Regions from separate parts of the Paenibacillus sp. SAFN-054 genome, predicted to be linked through region 1. Evidence: riboswitches for the same ligand, from Rfam matches in the RefSeq annotation. Region 1 holds a riboswitch; the other holds the start of a gene.
What was found. Region 1 has a riboswitch for FMN ahead of ACTHPM_RS22845 (DMT family transporter). Riboswitches for the same ligand answer to the same signal wherever they lie in the genome.
Positions count from the first base shown of each region.

Region 2: another riboswitch for FMN. It lies ahead of ribD (bifunctional diaminohydroxyphosphoribosylaminopyrimidine deaminase/5-amino-6-(5-phosphoribosylamino)uracil reductase RibD); the one in region 1 lies ahead of ACTHPM_RS22845 (DMT family transporter).

Region 1 covers NZ_JBQCKS010000005.1:357,111-367,086, reverse strand. The annotation lists gene hflX (GTPase HflX) at 1-931, shown strand, start outside; gene speD (adenosylmethionine decarboxylase) at 1,101-1,907, shown strand; gene ACTHPM_RS22860 (hypothetical protein) at 2,165-2,461, shown strand; gene ACTHPM_RS22855 (lipase family protein) at 2,497-3,780, shown strand; gene ACTHPM_RS22850 (hypothetical protein) at 3,798-4,070, shown strand; FMN riboswitch at 4,329-4,496, shown strand; gene ACTHPM_RS22845 (DMT family transporter) at 4,625-5,581, shown strand; gene ACTHPM_RS22840 (hypothetical protein) at 5,749-6,633, opposite strand; gene ACTHPM_RS22835 (GntR family transcriptional regulator) at 7,286-7,963, shown strand; gene ACTHPM_RS22830 (GntP family permease) at 8,118-9,479, shown strand; gene gntK (gluconokinase) at 9,514-9,976, shown strand, end outside.
Region 2 covers NZ_JBQCKS010000001.1:1,932,650-1,942,625, reverse strand. The annotation lists gene ACTHPM_RS08780 (spore germination protein) at 1-237, shown strand, start outside; gene lysA (diaminopimelate decarboxylase) at 355-1,686, shown strand; gene ACTHPM_RS08770 (peptidylprolyl isomerase) at 1,969-2,406, shown strand; FMN riboswitch at 2,630-2,814, shown strand; gene ribD (bifunctional diaminohydroxyphosphoribosylaminopyrimidine deaminase/5-amino-6-(5-phosphoribosylamino)uracil reductase RibD) at 3,106-4,218, shown strand; gene ribE (riboflavin synthase) at 4,250-4,909, shown strand; gene ACTHPM_RS08755 (bifunctional 3,4-dihydroxy-2-butanone-4-phosphate synthase/GTP cyclohydrolase II) at 4,952-6,166, shown strand; gene ribH (6,7-dimethyl-8-ribityllumazine synthase) at 6,194-6,664, shown strand; gene ACTHPM_RS08745 (sensor histidine kinase) at 6,934-8,706, shown strand; gene ACTHPM_RS08740 (ABC transporter substrate-binding protein) at 8,763-9,976, shown strand, end outside.

The DNA.
Region 1 (9,976 bases):
AACCCGTGAAGCCCAGCTGCAAGTTGAAGTGGCCCAGCTGCAGTACATGCTGCCGCGTTTGATCGGGCTGCGCGAATCGCTCGGGCGCCAAAGCGGCGGCGTCGGCACGAAGAACAAGGGCGCCGGGGAAACGAGGCTGGAGCTGGACCGCCGCCGGATCGAAGAGAAAATTACCGCGCTGAACAAGGAGCTGGAGTCGCTCGTATTCCAGCGTCAGACGCAGCGCAAACAGCGCAAGAAAAACGCGCTGCCCGTCGTTTCCCTGGTCGGATACACAAACGCCGGCAAATCGACGATTATGAACGCCATGCTCGAGAAGTTCGGGGCAGGCGGCATGGGCAGCGAGAAGACGGTGTTTGAGAAGGATATGCTGTTCGCGACGCTGGAAACCTCGGTGCGGGGCATTCAGCTGGAAGACAACAAGAGCTTCCTGCTTACCGATACCGTCGGCTTCGTCAGCAAGCTGCCGCATCACCTGGTCAAGGCGTTCCGGTCTACGCTCGAGGAGGTCGCTGAGGCGGATCTGCTCATTCATGTGGTCGATTACGCGAACGAGAAGCACGACCAGCTGATTCAGATTACCGAAAATACGCTGAAGGATATCGGAGTTACCGGCATCCCGACCATCTTTGCGTATAATAAATGCGATCTTGCCGGCCATGCGATTCCGGAAGTGCAGGAGAACAGCATCTATCTGGCAGCTAAACCGCGCATCGGCATCGATGAGCTCGTAACCCTTATCCGGGGCTTTATTTTCAAGGATTACGTCCAGTGCCGGATGCTGATTCCATATGATCAGGGACAAGTGGTATCATACCTGAATGAGCATGCGGATATTGTGGAAACCGAGTATGAGAATGATGGGACGCTCCTGTCCCTGGAATGCAGACAGATGGACTATGAGAAATACCGTGAGTTCGTGATCGAATAAGCGGCTTGGCGACAAAGGCGGCAGCCCGGGAAGCATCTGCTTCTTTCGGGCTGTTGTGGTTTCCGGGCGAGCGGATTGGGTAAAAAGTTTAAATAAACCGGTATGGATAGCCCGCTATCTGAAGGGAATATTAGGCAGTGAATACGAGACACAGCGAGGTGAAGGAAGGATGAAAATAACGCCTGAACAGCATGTGAAGCTGCATGGCTTTAACAATCTTACGAAATCGTTAGCCTTCAATATGTACGATATTTGCTTTACCCGGACCAAGGAAGAACGCGAAGCTTATCTGGAATACATCGATGAACAATATAACGCAGAACGGCTTACGGCCATTCTGAAGCATGTATCGGATATAATCGGCGCGCATGTGCTTAATATAGCGAAACAGGATTACGTGCCCCAAGGGGCGAGCGTTACGATTCTCGTGTCAGAGGGTCCGGTGGTCGAGGTGCCGAAGGAGTCTTACACGGAGTCCCCGGGTCCGCTTCCGGACTCGGTCGTCATGGCCTTGGACAAAAGCCATATCACCGTGCACACCTATCCCGAGTTTCATCCGGACGAAGGCATCAGCACCTTCCGGGCAGACATTGACGTGTCCACATGCGGGGAGATCTCTCCGCTGAAAGCATTGAACTACCTCATCCATTCCTTCGATACGGATATCATGACGATCGATTATCGGGTGCGCGGCTTTACGCGCGACATTAACGGTCACAAGTTGTTCATCGACCATGATATCAACTCGATCCAGAACTACATTCCGGATAAAGTGAAGGACATGTACGACATGATTGACGTGAACGTATACCAGGAGCATATATTCCATACCAAATGCAAGCTCAGGGAGTTCGACCTCGACAATTATCTTTTCGGATACACCAAGGACAAGCTGAGTGACGGGGAGCAGGAAGAAATCACGGAACGCATCACGCAGGAAATGGATGAAATTTACTATGGGAAAAACATGAGCTGAGGGGACATCCTTCAGTTCTTTTTTTGTGAGGCCGTGCAGGTAAAGGATTAAGACCGGAACGTATCAGCCCTTAGTCTTATTTTTTGAGCAGAATTGGTTAAAAACTCCTGATTTTTTTCCAGACACTGGATTAATAAGTGCCAATCATGTTTAATTTTAAAAAAAAGGGTTAGAGAGGACTGATGGTCATTCGTCGTTACATTTGGACTATCGCTCTTATGATGACGATTATTTTGCTGCTGGGAGGTTGTCAAAGCGTGAGTAAGACGGAAAAAGCCAGCCAAATGGAAGAGGCCAAGGCGATCGCGATTCAATATTTCAAAAGTGAATACGATCTGGGCGTAGAAATCACGAAACAGGAGAGGCTGGCGGAATACATATCACCCAAAATCATGATGGAAGGCCATGTCACCGGTCATCCCGATGAAAGCTTCAATATATCCGTCGATTACGAGGATAAGAAGACATCCAATTTCGTGATGAGTCCCGAGCTTGAGAAGGCCATTCGTGCCAAGGGAATCGATCCGTTCGCGAAAAGGGATAAGGCGAAATAATGCGGTTCGTTAGAAAGATGTGAGGAGGAGTACGTTTGAGCAAGTCGCCTGAAATTACGGATGAAATGTATAAAACCATGTCGGACCTCGCCTACTCCGATTTGAAAAAGGGGAGCAAGCCGCAGGAACTCCCGGGGTGGGAGGTACTCGAGAATCCGGCGAATGATTATACTTCCGGCTTTGACGCCGTTACTTTTTATAATCCCGATACCAAGCAAGCTGTCATTGCCTACCGCGGAACGGAGGGTGCCAAGGGGCTGATGGATTCCGTACCGGACTATTTGGCCGACGGCGGGATCGGTGCCCGGGAGCTCGGCCGCAAAATCGACCAAACCTTCGAGGTGAAGCATCCATGGGATGACGCCGTCCAAAGCTTTCAGGACAAGACGGGCATCACGAAGGTCAAGGACTGGGCCGACGAGGCGGGGAGGAACCTCGATAAAACGTTTAACGGCGATAACCAGCTGTACCAGGCGGAGGATTACGCCAACAAGATGCGGGACAAATACGGCAATCTGGATTTCTCCTTGACCGGCCACTCCCTTGGCGGAGGGAATGCGCAGTATGCGGCCGCTTATACAGGCCTCTCCGCCGTGACCTTCAGCGCCCCTTCGGTGATGGGCAGCCTGTCCGCAAGCGCAAGACGCAAGGCGGAGGCCGGAGAATTCGATTCGCAGATCATAAACTATGCCCATCCCGGCGACGTCGTAGGCAGCGGTACGCTGGGAGGATACGACCGCCATGTGGGTTCGACCTATTATGTGGATTCCAATTACGAGGATGCGAACGAAGGCGTCAGCTTGCTCGACAAGGTGAAGAATACGTTCGGCGGACCCAATTACCATAGCCTGAAGCGATATAAATTCGATGAGAATGGTTATATCAAAAATCCTCTGTACGATGACCAGACCGGGGAACGGGTTGACGGTGCGCCGCGAATGCCTGATTCCTTCGGGATGATGGAAATGACTGCCTACGAAAAAATGCAGAGATTTGCCAAGATGGCCGCGATGGGGGGAGCCGGCGGCGGATTGATCAGGGTCACTCCCGAAGAGCTGAGCAGCGTTGCGGAAAAATGGAGCCGGAATGCGCAGCAGATCAGTGCCGATATGCAGACCGTCCGGGCGAAGCTGATGAAGTATATGCATTCCAGCCACAGCCGCAGATTGCAGCCGCTGGTGGAGCAGCTGGACGCTTCCATTGCCGAGCTGACCCAGTGGCATGTGCAGCAAACGACGACGTTCCTGGGCTTTATCCAGTTGAAGGCGGAGCAGTTTCAGCAGGCGGATGCATCTAACAACGGAATCATATCGGGATAACGAAGGGAGGATAACAGGTGAACGGCGAAATCCTTGTGGAGCTGGACGATCTGCTTCAGGCAGAGCGGGAGCTCAGCTGGCTGCTTGGCCGAATCCAATCCGACGAGCAGGAGGCGCGAAGCCTCTATCAAAGGCTGGATGAATGGGCCGGCCAATCGGCGAACGTGACGCGCGACTACGTAGAAACCTTTTTTACGGGCCTGTCGGGGCGCATACGTTCGATCGAGCAGCAGAAAGCGGAGCTGATCCGGTATGTGCAGGTCATGAAGCAGGCGGACGGCATGCGGTAATATTCATTGGGTGTGACATATTAAAAGGACTGCTTCCGTCAGGAGAACCTGAGGCAGCAGTCCTTTCTCATGGAGGGGCGCGAGGTCCGGCATGGTCGATTGAAAATTTTGATGGCTGGGAAAAAATCGTTATTAAAAAATCCGACACTATGACTGAGATATGTGCTATACTATCGTAAGTAACCATTGTGATGGCTTTAACATACGATGATGTGAAATCATGGTATGATCTGATTAACCAATACTAAAAATATGAATATGGATCTTCGGGGTAAGGTGAAATTCCTGACCGGCGGTGAGCGTCCTTTGCCTTTATGGCAGACAGACGTCAAGCCCGCGACTCGCTGTTTTGGATTTATGATAAGCAGCGACTGACCTGGTGAGATTCCAGGGCCGACGGTAAAGTCCGGATGGGAGAAGATCAAAGAAATAGGTTTGTCCGAAATTTTATCATTTCGGCAGGCTTATTTGATCAGCCCCCGTAGTGTCGAGTTATGTCGATATGCGGGGGTTTTCCAATGTTGACTCCGTATTCAGGCAAGGGGATCAAGAAAATGGAAAACGTAAGCAGCAAGATCAAGTTGAAACCCGCCGCGCGCAAGCAGGCGGACCGTCCGAAAACCGGCTTTTGGCTGGTCGTTCTCGGGGCGGCATTATGGGGGGCGGATCCGCTCTTCCGGATTATCCTTCTCCGGGAGCATATCACGCCGACGCAGATTGTTCTGCTCGAACATCTCGTTATCGCGCTGTTCGTGGCACCGGTATTATGGAAGCATCGTGCCGAAATGAAAGGACTCAAAATGCGCCACATCGGCGCGCTGCTGTTCCTGTCCTGGGGCGGCTCGGCGATTGCAACGATACTCTTTACGCTCGGACTGACCCACGGGAATTTGAACGCGGTGCTGCTGCTGCAGAAGCTGCAGCCGATATTCGCCATTCTCATGGCGCGCATGCTGCTGAAGGAAAAGCTCCCGAAACAGTTCGGCTTTCTGCTCGTTCTTGCTTTGGCTGGAACGTACCTGCTGACCTTCGGCTTTACATTCCCGTTTGGACATATGAATGATTTCGTCAAAGTAGGGAGCCTGCTCTCCCTTGGCGCGGCAGCGCTTTGGGGCGGTTCCACCGTCATGGGCCGCTTGATGGTCGGCAAAATGGAATACGAAACCGTCACCTCGCTGCGCTTCATCCTGGCCCTGCCTCTGCTTATCGGCATTACGATTAACCAAGGCGATCCGTGGCAGATTCCGACGGGAGCGGGGCCGCTTGCAGCGGTATCCCTCAATCTGCTTGGGCAGGCGCTGCTGCCGGGATTGTTCAGCCTTCTGGTCTATTATAAAGGGCTGACGACAACGAAGGCCTCCGTAGCCACGCTGGCGGAGCTTAGCTTCCCGATGGTCGGCGTCCTGATCAACTGGATCGTCTTCAACGAAGTGGTAACCATCGCCCAGGCTTGCGGATTTGTGCTGATCTGGGCCGCATTGTTCGCTATTTCGCGCCGAAGCGCCGAATAAACGTAAAAGTCTTATGCAGCGTATTCTGAGCCGTCCCGTCATCGGGCGGCCTTTTCTTTTGACGGATGCCAAGAGCGGGGGAAAGCAAACAAAGGATGGAGCCCCGTGCGGGACTCCATCCTTTGTTTGATCCGGCCTCTCATTTGAATGGAAAGAGAGGCCGCGCGTCAGTAAGGAGACTGATAACGTCCGGCTTCTTGGATGACGCGAAACTGCATGCCCTGTTGCTGCACGAGGGACAGGTTGGTTCCCTCTGTGCCGTACCATTCGTAGGCTAGCGCATAACCGGCCTTGCTGTAAGAGGCGAACAGCAGATGAAATTGCTCGGCGCTGATTTCTCCGCCATCGTCCACGCGCCAAGTCGACATCGGATCCTTGCTGCCGACGAAATCCTTGAATACCATACCGCCTTGATCGGCAAGGACCAGGCTGGCAAGCGGTTTGCCGCTCCCCTGGACGAATCGGACGATTCCGATTTGGGTACCGGACGGCGTGGCTGCGATCAGGCTCTGACTGGCCACCTTGCGTTTTTTCGCCTTCTCGATCGCTTGGATGGTCTTCTTACTGAATTTTTCTTTTTGCAGCGATTGAAGGGTGAGCATCGTGTGGCCCTGGAACGCGTTTTTCGTGGCGAGCAGGACGCTCGAATCGCTTGCCAGCTTGCCCGCGGCGGTTACCTTGAACAGTTCTCCTTCGTCATTTTTGAAATTAACGGCATTTTGCCTGCCATCACTTTGATCCGAGCCTTTTTGATGTTTTACATAGCTCACGCTAAACGGTTTGCCCGGCGCATACAGGACGGACACCAGCGTTTTGGGAGCGGGCACTTTCTTCTCCGGATCTCCGGTCAGTCCGAGGATCTGCTTGCCGCTTGAATCGGTGTATCCAAACATGAATTGTTCGGCTCGGAGCTTCCCAAGGGGAGCTTTCACTTTGCTGTCAGTTCCTGTTGCGGCTTTGGATGTCGGGGTCCCCGAAGCTCCGGCGAATGAAGCGAAGACCGAAAAGCAGAGCATGAGGCTTAGCAGGACGGAGGATATATGCTTTTTCATACTTATAACTCCTTTGACGTTAATTTATTTTGACGTAATTTCATTTATCGATGCGACATTACAGACGATTTTACTACCAAATTGTTGCACCCATTCCAGCATCATCATGCATAAGCCCGCAATGAATTTGTTCCTTGTAAAATATTTTTAAGCCGGTTTGGAGAGGATTAAACTAAATTATTCCAGAATAATGGCGCCGCGAGGAGTCCACGTTTTCCCTCTCCGGTGCTGTGTGCTGCCACCAAATGAGGATATAAAACGGGCGAACAACCTGCCAATTATTGCATAAGAACGCTTTCAGCACATATATTTACATATGTCAGGTTCTGCATTAAAATAAATAAGGCTTTAAGTTGTCGACAAGTATACATTGAACTTCTCAGCGATCGCAGAATTCAAAAAGTCTTGATAGTACCTTGACTTATAGGTCTACAAAAAGGATTGTAAAATGCTTGGCTTCGCAAAAAAATTATTTTTTCGGTCCACCATGAAAACGTTATCTAACACGAGGGCATGAAACGAATGGAACGGCATGGCACGATTATGATAAAATCCTACTAGCGTTTACATTATCGAATCTTGCAAAAAAAAGAGCAGGCTTAGCCTGCGAGCCGCTTTTTGCAGGATCATCAAATAGGAGAGTTGTCTCATGCTGCAGTATCCTTCTGCCTGGTTGCAAAATGCGTCTCTTGGCGAAACAATCGCCTGCGAACTCAGGCTCCGCATCATCAATGGAACCATCAAAACCGGCGAGATCATATCGGAGAATTGGGTGGCGTCCGAATTCGGCACAAGCCGCTCCCCGGTCCGTGAGGCGTTAAAGGCGCTGTCCGGCGAAGGGCTGATCCGCCTGGAGCGCATGGGGGCCGTGGTGCTTGGCTTGAGCATGGACGATGTGGAGGAGCTTTACGACGTCCGCTTTCTCATTGAAAGCTTCGTACAGCAGCGGCTGGCGCAAACGGATGTCACGGAGCTCTTGAGCCATTTGCGGCGGATTGTGGACAAGATGGAGCTGGCGATGAAGCACAACGATGCAGTGGAATTCTCGTATCAGGATTTGTCCTTCCATGAAACGATCATTACCGCGGCCAGTCATAACCGCATTCTGCATTTATGGAAAAGCATTCGTCCGATCGTCATGACCGTGATGCTGATTACGACGGATGAAATCTTTTCCAGAGGGGAAGAGAAGCTGCATACGGTCATTGAAAAACACCACAAAATCATGAAGGGACTGGAGTCCCACAGCACAAACGTGGTGGAGCAGGTGGTCCAGGATTATTTTGCCGATTCCCGGAAGACGCTGCACCGCAGCATTCCAGGCCAATAACCGGTCTTCCTCTTGGGGCCTTGCGCATGTTCGACGGAACATGCCGCTTTAAGTTGTCGACAAGTATACTGGATGGAAATCAAATGTTGGATAAATGGGTATCATATTTAGAACCTATTCATAAATTCACGAAACGTAAAAGGGAGGCATCCGGATGTCCAGTATTTTCGGATTGAGCCACAATTGGACGCTCATTGTTTGGACTTTAATCGCCATTGCATTTTTGATTGTATTTATTGCAAAAATCAAATGGAATCCATTTGTTACGCTTTTGCTGTCCGCTTTGATTCTTGGTTTCCTGACAGGCATGAAACCGCTTGATATCGTCGATTCCGTCACCAGCGGCCTTGGAGGAACGCTCGGGACCATAGCAATCGTTATCGGCCTAGGCACGATGCTCGGGAAGATGATGGCCGAGTCCGGCGGGGCAGAGCAGATCGCGACGACGCTCGTTGACCGTTTCGGCGAGAAGCGCGTGCACTGGGCGATGATGATTGTCGGGTTCATCGTCGGTATTCCCGTATTTTTTGAGGTCGGCGTTATTTTGCTGATTCCGATCATATTTACCGTTGCACGCAAAACGAAAATGTCGCTCCTGCAGATTGGCATTCCGATTCTGGCGGGCTTGTCCACCGTGCACGGCTTGGTTCCGCCGCATCCGGCTCCGATGATTGCGATTGATGCTTTCAAGGCGGATTTGGGTAAAACCATCCTATATTCCCTGATTGTGGGCATTCCAACGGCGATTGTAGCCGGACCGCTTTTCGGCAAATGGATCGGCAAGCGGATTCAGGTGCAGCCGCCGGCAGAGCTAGCAGAACAATTCTCGTCCAGCAGCTCCCGTAAGCTTCCGGGCTTTGGCATTACATTGTTCACAATTCTGCTCCCCGTGATCCTGATGCTGATCGGTTCCATCGCCAAAATTATCGATCCGAACGCCACCAGCGGCTTCACCGTGTTCGCCGAATTTATCGGCCACGAAGTCATCGCGCTGCTGATCGCGGTCGTGTTCTCGTTCTTCTCGCTTGGCTTCTCCCGCGGGTTTACGAAGGATCAGGTGTCCAAGTTTACAAGCGAATGCCTGGCGCCTACGGCAACGATCATTCTGATCATCGGCGGAGGCGGCGCATTCAAGCAGGTGCTCATTAATAGCGGCGTCGGCGAAGCTATTGCCCAAATTGCAACAAGCGCGCACATTAACATTATTTTATTCGCATGGTTCGTGGCTGCCCTGATCCGCGTCGCCACAGGTTCCGCTACAGTGGCTATGACAACGGCTGCAGGAATCGTGGCTCCCGTACTCGCGCTGAGCCCAGGATCGAGCCCTGAACTGGTCGCCCTTGCGACCGGAGCCGGCTCCCTGGTGCTGTCGCATGTCAATGACGCCGGCTTCTGGATGGTCAAGGAATTCTTCAATATGTCCGTGCCGCAGACGCTGAAATCCTGGACCGTGATGGAAACGCTGCTGTCGGTGGTTGGACTTATCATTATCATGGCAATCAGCCTGTTTGTATAAGCAGGCGTTAGTGATTGGGAAAGAGGGTTGAAACATGGGCAGTCAAATGATGATCGGCATCGATATTGGAACGACGAGCACAAAAGCCGTTTTGTTCGAAGAGAACGGAAAGGTCGTAGCTAAGGGCAGCGAGGGGTACCCTCTGCATACCCCGACGTCGTCGATCGCCGAGCAGGATCCGGATCAGATCTTTACGGCAGTGATCCATTCAGTCAAGCAGGTGATGGAGAATAGCGGAACGCGGCCCGAGCAGGTCATGTTCGTGTCCTTCAGTTCGGCGATGCATAGCGTGATTCCCGTGGACGTAGACGGCAAACCGCTGATGAACTGCATTACGTGGGCGGACAATCGCAGCGCGGAGTGGTCGGACAAGCTGAAGAAGGAATGGAACGGGCATGAGATTTACCTGCGGACAGGGACTCCGATTCATCCGATGTCCCCTTTGACCAAACTGATATGGCTGCGTCACGATAAGCCGGACATCTTCGGCAAGACGA
Region 2 (9,976 bases), on a different contig from region 1:
GCGATCTTCAAGGTCCAAGGCTTCGTTGTCGGCACGACGCTGTTAATCCTGCTGTTAACGCTGCACCGGTCGTACAATTCATCTTATTTGTGGCCGTTTATACCTTTTAATGCAAAGGCGCTGGCCAGCGTATTATTTCGTTTTCCGCTGCTTGAATCCAAGAAAAGGCCATCCTTCAACAAAACGCGGGATAACACGCGCATGGCGCCTAATCCGGATAATACCGAGCAATCGTAGGAAAATACAAATGTTGTGCATAAAAATCCATTCATTCTCTTCCACCTTCTGTTATACTGATGTAAAAGTTCAGATGGAATCTATACATGTTCCATAGAAAGCGAAGGGATGCTGAATATGTTCTTACATGGTACAAGTCAAATAAATGCAGCAGGGCATCTGGAAATCGGCGGATGCGACGTTACGGATCTCAAAGCCAAATATGGAACGCCGCTCTATATCGTTGATGAAGAGCTTGTGCGCCAGCGCTGCCAGCAGTACGTGTCCGCTTTCCGCGCATCGGGATTGAAATTCCAGGTCGCTTATGCGAGCAAAGCGTTCTGCGTCATGGCCATGTGCCGTATCGCGGATCAGGAAGGCATGTCGCTCGACGTCGTTTCCGACGGAGAGTTGTACACGGCATTGCAGGCAGGATTTCCGGCCAAGCGAATTCATTTCCACGGCAACAATAAGACGCTCGAAGAAATCGAAATGGCAATCGATGCCGAAATCGGCTGCTTCGTTGTGGACAACTTGGTGGAGCTTCATCTCCTCAATGCCGTGGCAGCGGAGAAAAATGTGCGCGTTCAGATTTTGCTTCGTGTAACGCCAGGGGTTGAAGCCCATACGCATGAATACATCTCGACCGGTCAAACCGATTCGAAATTCGGGTTTGATATCGGAAACGGATCCGCGTTTGAAGCCGTAAAGCTTGCATCCGAACAATCCAACCTGGATTTGCTCGGCGTGCATTCGCACATCGGGTCGCAGATTTTCGAGGTGGAAGGCTTTGAGATGGCTGTCCAACGAGTGGCTGAATTCGCGCAGCGGGTTCACGGAGAACTCGGCGTAAGCTTCCAAGTGGTCAACCTGGGCGGGGGTTTCGGCATTCGTTATGTCGATGGCGACACGCCGCTTGAAGTTTCGCAGTATGTTCAAGCGATCACCGATGCGGTTAAAACGCATTTTACCGGATGGTCCGCCGAGCTGCCTGAAATTTGGGTCGAGCCGGGCCGCAGCATCGTCGGAGATGCCGGAACGACACTGTACACTGTAGGAACTAGCAAGGATATTCCAGGCGTCCGCAAATATGTGGCCGTCGACGGAGGCATGACGGATAATCCGCGCCCTGCTTTGTATGAATCGAAGTACGAAGCTGTGCTCGCGAACCGTGCCAACGAGTCTGCCACAGAAACGGTTTCCGTTGCCGGGAAGTGCTGCGAGAGCGGTGACATGCTGATCTGGGATCTGGACCTGCCTAAGGTGAACAGCGGTGATTTGCTGGCTGTCTCCTGCACGGGAGCGTACAACTATTCCATGGCCAGCAACTACAACCGGATTCGCCGCCCGGCGGTCGTATTCGTGAATCAGGGCGAAAGCGATCTGGTCGTGCGCCGCGAAACGCTTCAGGATATCATCGGCAACGACATGGTGCCTGAGCGGATCAGCAAGCAGGCTGTTCTGAAATAGGACAGCCGGCAGCAAAGCAAGAATTGGTGAAGAACAAAAACGCAAAAAGGATCATTTCTGTGTTGGGGAATGCGGAAATGATCCTTTTTGTGCTGCTTGCAAGTTGGCGAAACCGCCGAGCTTTCGAGTTATGAGCAGAGCAGACAGATTCATGGATCATCAGAAGAGCGTTCTATCCAATTGCAAAAAGGCAGTAAAGTAAGATACAATCAGAAGCGAGATGAAAAAAGGACAGGCCCTTCGGGCCCCTTACTAAAAATATCGATTAGGAAGTGATTCTGCATGAAAAAGGGTACGATTGAACTCGAAAATGGTGGAGTTGTTGAAATAGAATTTCTGCCAGAAGAAGCACCGAACACAGTAGCAAACTTTGAAAAGCTGGCAAACTCCGGCTTTTACAACGGATTGTCCTTCCACCGCGTCATTCCGGGCTTTGTCGCTCAAGGCGGATGTCCGAACGGCAACGGAATGGGCGGCCCAGGGTACACGATCGATTGCGAAACCGCTACAAACACAACGAAGCATACCAAAGGCGTATTGTCGATGGCGCATGCCGGACGCAACACCGGCGGCAGCCAGTTCTTCATCGTGTACGAGCCGCAGCCGCATCTTGATGGCGTGCACACCGTGTTCGGCAAAGTGACCAAAGGCATGGAACTCATCGATGCCGTGAAGCAAGGCGACCGCATGAAAGAAGTTAAGGTGTGGGACGCTGAGTAATTACAATCAAATCGGAGCGGAATAAAGGAAAAAACTTCATTTCCGCTCGGCCGAAAGAGCCGCTTTTTTCCTGCCGCTGCAGGAGAAAGGTGGCTTTTTGCGCTGCATGCTCAGGTCGGGGACGGAGGTGGAGGGGTTGCATTTTAGGAAAACCGATGTTACCATTCCTTTAAGAAAGCCGACTGACGATTCAGGTAAGTTTTCTTTCATAAGCAAATATTGGTTGATCCTTCGGGGTTGGGTGAAATTCCCTACCGGCGGTGATGATGCAGGTTGCTTCCTGGCTTAGGGCCATGAATCGGCGGCATCTCAGTCCGTGACCCGGACGCGAGGCTGTGAAGCTTGGCGGACGGTGGACCTGGTGTAAATCCGGGACCGACAGTAAAGTCTGGATGGGAGAAGGAGAGGAAGCGCATGGTACATATCGTGCATGCGAGGCCGCCAATAAAGCTGAGGCTACGTGTCTTTTTTCACGCACTTGCAGGTTGCAGGCAGAAGGCGGGTTTGATTTGCCTTGCTTTGCCGATGCCATGTGCGGGATGATTGGCACTGTTATTTGCCGTTCCTGTATGCGGGAACCGTCCGGCAGAGGACGGAAGCTTTATTTGCGTGTCTTCAACATACTCTCAGACTGCCCCCGGATGTGATCCGGAGGGCTTTTTTTGTTGCAGTTCACCAGGAGAGGAGGTTCAATCAGGCATGGAGCCGGTAGTGAACGACGAATTCTATATGGCACTGGCATTGGAAATGGCTGAACGCGCCCAAGGGCAGACGGGAATCAATCCGGTCGTGGGCTGCGTGATCGTGAGCCATGGGGCGGTCGTCGGCTTGGGAACGCATCTGCAGCGGGGAAGCGGGCATGCCGAGGTGCACGCCGTACAAATGGCCGGCGACAAGGCAGATGGCAGCACGGTATACGTTACGCTGGAGCCGTGCAGCCACTATGGCAGAACGCCGCCCTGCTGCGAGCTGCTGGTGAAGGCCAAGGTCAAGCGGGTCGTGGTTGCCTGCGAAGATCCGAATCCTCGGGTTGCAGGTACGGGAATTGCAAGGTTAAGGCAGAGCGGAATCGAAGTAGAGGTTGGTGTCTTGCGGGAAAGAGCACTTCGGCAGAATGAAAAGTTCGCGAAGTATATCACGACAGGGATGCCCTTCGTAACGATCAAAACGGCCAGTACGCTAGATGGGAAGATCGCCACGGATACGGGAGACAGCAAGTGGATCACGAATGAGGAGGCGAGACTTCAGGTACACAGCCTCCGGCACCGCCATCAGGCCATCATGGTGGGCATCGGAACGGTTCAGGCCGATGATCCCTCATTGACGACAAGGCATGACGGCGTGGACGGCCTGCATCCGATACGAATCATCGTGGACTCAAGGCTAGCCCTTCTGCCGGATGCCAAGGTTATCCGTGGCGGTCTTGCGCCGGTTATTGTCCTGACGACAAATCAGGCGGATCCGGCCAAGGCAGCGCTGCTGGAGCAGGCGGGGGCTACGATCCTTCCTTGCGGCAGCGGCCCAAGGGTGGATCTGCGGGCGGCTCTGCAGGAGCTGGGCCGTATGGAGATCGGATCGATTCTCGTCGAGGGCGGGGGAAGACTGAACGGCTCCCTGTTGAAGGAACGCCTGGTAGACCGGGTTATCCTGTACTTCGCTCCAAAAATCGTCGGCGGGGCCGATGCTCCGGGTAGCTTTCACTTTGAAGGGATACACCGCATGGGAGACGCCGCGAAGCTGGATTTGCTGGAAGTCGAGCAAATCGGCGACAATGTGCGCATCTCAGGCATACCGGTGTGGCCGAATTCTTGAATGATGACAATGGAAAGGAGGATGAGGCTGGATGTTTACCGGATTGGTCGAAGAAATCGGTATTCTTGGCAGGATCACGAGGCACGGAGAAGCCATGGTGCTCGTTATCAAGGCATCCAAAATTATGGACGATATCGGGATCGGCGACAGCATCGCCGTAAACGGGGTTTGTCTGACGGCTACGAACATAGGCAAGGATGAATTCTCGGTCGACGTGACTCCGCAGACTTACCGGCATTCCAACCTGGCTCTTCTGAAGCCGGGCAGCCGTCTGAACCTGGAGCGGGCCATGAAAGCCAATGGGCGTTTTGGAGGACACCTGGTCCAGGGGCATGCCGATATGACCGGCACGGTCCGCAGCGTCAGGAAGGAACAAAATGCGGTAATCATCTCGATTGCTCCGGACAGACCGGACATGGCCGCCTATATCATTCCGCAGGGTTCGGTAACGGTGGATGGCGTCAGTCTTACCGTAGCGGATACGGACGGCGAAACTTTCAGCATATCCGTTATTCCGCACACGCTGACGGAAACCGCCTTTTACGGCATCGAGCCCGGCAGAGTGGTAAACCTCGAATGCGATATTATCGGAAAATACGTCCATGCGCTGCTGGGACGCAGCGAGGCATCCGAGAGACAGCAGGCGAAGGGAATCAGCCTGGAGACGTTGGCAGAGAACGGTTTTGCATAAAGCGATAGACTAAGAATTGTTCAGGCACAGGGGGGACATGGCATGACAGAACCAATTCAATTCGATCGGATCGAAGATGCACTTGAAGAGCTCCGGTCAGGCAACATCGTCATTGTGGTGGACGATGAGGACCGTGAGAACGAGGGAGACTTTGTAGCACTGGCGGAGAAGGCGACGCCCGAGGTCATCAATTTCATGATCACGGAGGGTCGCGGTCTGGTGTGCGTGCCGCTGGCAAGGGAGCGGGCGGAAGCGCTCGAGCTTGCGCCGATGACGGTCCGAAATACGGATCATCACGGTACGGCATTTACGGTCTCGGTCGATTTCATTCATACGACAACGGGGATTTCCGCGAGCGAGCGTTCGGTGACCGCGAAGGCGCTGGCGGATCCCGCAGCGGCAGCGGGTGATTTCCGAAGACCCGGTCACATGTTTCCGCTAATCGCCAAGGACGGAGGCGTGCTCCGGCGGGCAGGCCATACGGAGGCCGCCGTAGATTTGGCCCGGCTAAGCGGCGCGGCTCCCGCAGGCGTCATCTGCGAGATCATGAAGGAGGACGGCACGATGGCCCGGCTGCCTGACTTGCAGCGGATTGCGAAGAAGCACGGTCTCAAGCTGATTTCCATCCAGGATCTCATCCATTACCGCAATCAGCGGGAGGAGCTCGTACACCGGGCTGCAGAGGTCCGAATGCCGACGGATTTCGGCGTTTTCCAGGCGATTGCCTATACCAATGAGGTGGATGATAAAGAGCATTTGGCACTCGTCAAAGGCACAATTGACAGCGATAAGCCGGTGCTGGTACGGGTTCACTCGGAATGCTTAACAGGCGACGTGTTCCACTCCCTGCGCTGCGATTGCGGCCCGCAGTTCGCCGCTGCACTCCGGCAGATCGAGGAAGAGGGATCGGGCGTGCTGCTCTACATGCGGCAGGAGGGCCGGGGAATCGGTCTCATCAATAAGCTGAAGGCATATGAGCTGCAGGAGCAGGGTCTGGATACGGTGGATGCTAATCTTAAGCTGGGCTTCCCGGCGGATCTTCGCGATTACGGAATCGGGGCGCAAATGCTGAAGGATCTCGGTGTCCGGCACATTCGCCTGTTAACCAACAACCCTCGAAAGATCAAAGGCCTTGAAGGCCATGGACTGGAGGTCGTTGAGCGCGTCCCGATCCAAATGGAGGCGCGAGAGGACAACAGCCGTTACCTGCAGACCAAGCAGGCCAAGTTAGGACATATGCTGAGCATGGAATCATAAATTACAAATCAGAGAGGTTGAACAGGAATGGCACATATTTTCGAAGGTAACCTGGTTTCCAGCGGTTTGAAATACGGTATCGTGGTAGGACGTTTCAACGAATTCATTACAAGCAAGCTGCTCGGCGGTGCGCTGGACGGTTTGAAGCGGCATGGTGCGGGGGAAGAAGAGATCGATGTGGCCTGGGTGCCTGGAGCGTTTGAGATTCCTTTGATCGCAAGCAAAATGGCCGAAAGCGGCAAGTATGACGCCGTCATTACGCTCGGAACTGTTATCCGCGGCGCAACCTCCCATTACGATGTCGTATGCAACGAGGTGGCCAAAGGCGTGGCGGCTACCAGCCTAAAGACGGGCGTCCCGGTCATTTTCGGCGTATTGACGACAGACAGCATCGAGCAGGCCGTGGAACGGGCGGGCACCAAAGCGGGCAACAAGGGGTATGATGCGGCCGTATCCGCCATTGAAATGGCGAACCTGACCAAGCAGTTCAAGGAATAGGCTTGTCAAAAAGTGAACCGAAAAAAGATCACCTCTGGTGGTCTTTTTTTTGTGTCTGGTTCTGAAATTCCGGGGCATCTTCCGGTTTCCCCTCCAGTTCATGCAGTAAATCCGCGAATCCCCTCGAAGTCTAGATGAATCTTTTTGCCTTTATTTCCGGGTTTTTGTCGCATTCCAACTACCTTTGTCTCCCGAAAGGAACTTGGATTCGGGCTATGGAATAGAATCCTATCGATGCATCGCAGGCCTTTTGGTGAGAAGGGGGTTCTATGAGAAAAAAATGGCGAATGTCCTCCATATTAAGACTATTTTTTATCCTCATTGTCATTATACCGATGCTCCTGATCTGTTCGATTATCCTGAACATTTACAAGCGCGACATTTTACAGCAAAATACCGACCGTTCCCTGCAAACCGCGGAGGCTCTCGCCTATTCGGTCAACCAGGAGATCGGGCGACTCTCGGGATTGTTTGCTTCCATCGGTCTGGATGAGGATGTCATTTCCACGGTGTACGACATTTACCGGCAGGACGGGTTTCAGAGGCAGCTGGCCACGTATAAGTTGAAGGTGCTGATCGAGAAATACACCGCCTCCGTATCGGGCCGCGTGCTGTCGGTCAATTTTTATTTTGATGACGGCTCTTCCTATTCTTATCTGAAAAACCTGATGCAAAGAGGTGCGGACATCCGCAAGGAGGAGTGGTATCAGACGGCGCTGAAGAAGCCTAACTTCATTCATTTTATCGGCATGAAGCCAAACTCTCTTTATGGTAACTATAATCCCTATATGATGGTGGCGGCATTGTCTCCGGGCTACTCCAATCCTTCCTCGCAGCTGGAAATGATCCTGTTCACGTTTGAGAGCAGCGCGTTCGACCATATTTTGCAGTCCCGGGACAACACGGAATCCACGCTGTATATCGTCGACAAGCAGGGTGAGATCATCGCCTCCAATACGATCCTGAAAAGGGGCAGCAAGCTGCCCATGCACCGCCTGAGCGACGCGTTCGCAATGGAGCAAGGCTCCTATGTGGATGATTCGGACGGTGACAAGACGCTGATCACGTATGCCAAGGTCGATGCGGGCCGCCCGGATTGGGCCGTGGTGCAGAAAATACCGTACGCCGACCTCATGGCCAATTACCGCAGCGTCAATACCTTCGTGTGGTTCCTGGCGATCCTGATCATTTTTGCCTTTATCCTGATCTCCTTTTATTTCGTATCGAATATGACCAAGCCGATTCTGGAGCTTCTCCGGCAGATGGTGCGCGTCACGCATGGGGATCTGAATGCCAAAATAGAGGTCGCCGGCACGCTAGAAACCGCCAGCCTCGGCCATTCCTTCAATCACATGACCGAAAGAATCCGCGAGCTGATGGAGCAGCATGAGCAGCAGGAGGTGGACAAGCGCAAAGCGGAATTTGCCGCCCTGCAGTCGCAGATCAATCCGCATTTTCTGATCAATACGCTGAATTCGATCAAATTCATGGCGCTGATCAGCAAAGCGGACAATATTCGCAATATGACCCATGCCCTAACGAGATTGATTGCATCTTCGTTCAACCGGGGAGGGCTGGTCACGACCGTCGCCGAAGAGGTGGATCATCTCAAGCATTATCTGTACATCATGGAAATCCGGTTTGGCAAGTCCGTCGTGACGAAGTGGGATATAGACCCGGGAACGGAAGGGCTGTATCTTCTTAAGCTGCTGATCCAGCCGATTCTGGAAAACAGCTTTATTCACGGACTGAAGGACATCGACTACGAGGGCTTTATCCATATTTCAGCGAAGCCAGATGGGGAGGATCTCCTGATCACCGTCGCCGATAACGGGGTTGGCATGCAGGAGGAGCCGATACGGGCAGAAGAGGAAACACCGAGGCATACGTTCAGCGGAATGGGGAATATGAATGTCCATAAACGGATTCAGCTGCACTACGGATCGAACTACGGTCTGCGGTATGAGCCGAATGTTCCGCAGGGAACCGTGGTCCACATCCGGCTGCCGCAAATCCGCGAGCCTGACGAGCAGCTTGCTTGACGACGAAGCGAGAGCCTGATCGACGGCAATAACCATTGGAAACGGGAGTGAAGCTGATGATTCGGAAGAAACGGATGAACCTGCTGCTTGCCGCTTGTCTCCTTGCCTTCATTTGTATCGGCGGAAGTGGGCCGCTGTCCCGCATGGCCTTGAATCCGGCTATGAATCTTCACGGAGGCGGAGTTCCGGCAGCCAGTCCGGACCAGCCGGTCAAGATCAAATTCGGCATGTGGGAGACGAAGATGGATATTTTGTTCTGGACCAGCAAGGTCAAGGAATACTCCAGGATCCGGCCGAACGTCACCGTAGAGGTCGAGACGATTCCGGATAACAGCGGCCAGTACCTGAAGGTGCGGCTCGCGTCCAATGACTTGCCGGATGTTTTTTACTTAAAGGCTTCTCATTTGTCCGTATACCGGGATGCCCTTCTTCCGCTGAATGGGCTCAAGGCAGCCCAGTCGAACCGCTTTCCTGCCGTTTACAACGGCGATATCCTGGGCTTGCCGCTGGTTTCCTTCTCGGAATACGTGTTTTACCACCCCAGTATTTTTCGCGAGTTGAACCTGCAGGTTCCGCAAACGCTGGACGAATTCGTGCAGGTGCTCGAAGAGATCAAAAATCATGACAAGTACATTCCGATTGCGATCGGCGGGAAAGAGGACTGGACCTTTTACCCTTTTATCGAATTCGGTCCCCCGCTGCTTTCGAAGGATCCCAATTACCTCACCAATTTGTCCCACACGCTCCAGCCTTTCGGCAGAAACTCGCCTTTTGAGACCGCGGCCAAGCTGCTGAAAACGATCGCTGAGCACAGGCTGGCGGGTTCGGACGCGTTAAGCATCGGATTCGACGAGTCCAAACAGCTGTTTGAGTCCAACAAGGCTGCGATGATCGCGCTCGGCCAGTGGTATTATCAGGACTATATTTCTAACGTCAAAACCGATGAAGACCTGGATGCTTTTGCCCTTCCTTGGAGATCGGATGCCAGGGAGCCGCTGGAAGCCGTCACAATGCCCGACCAATACATGGCAATCAACAAAGCTTCCAAAAACGTCGATGAGATCAAATCCTTTCTGGAATGGATATACAGTCCCGAAGTATACCAGGATTACATCAATTACTCCGGCAACACCTCCACCATGGTGAATATTCCGTCCGATCAGCCCTTTTTCAACAAGGTCAAACGCAGACACCCCTTCGATCCGTTCATGTATTACGGGATGAATGAACGCTTTGAGATGGTGAAGAACAAAGCGCAGTATAACGAGAA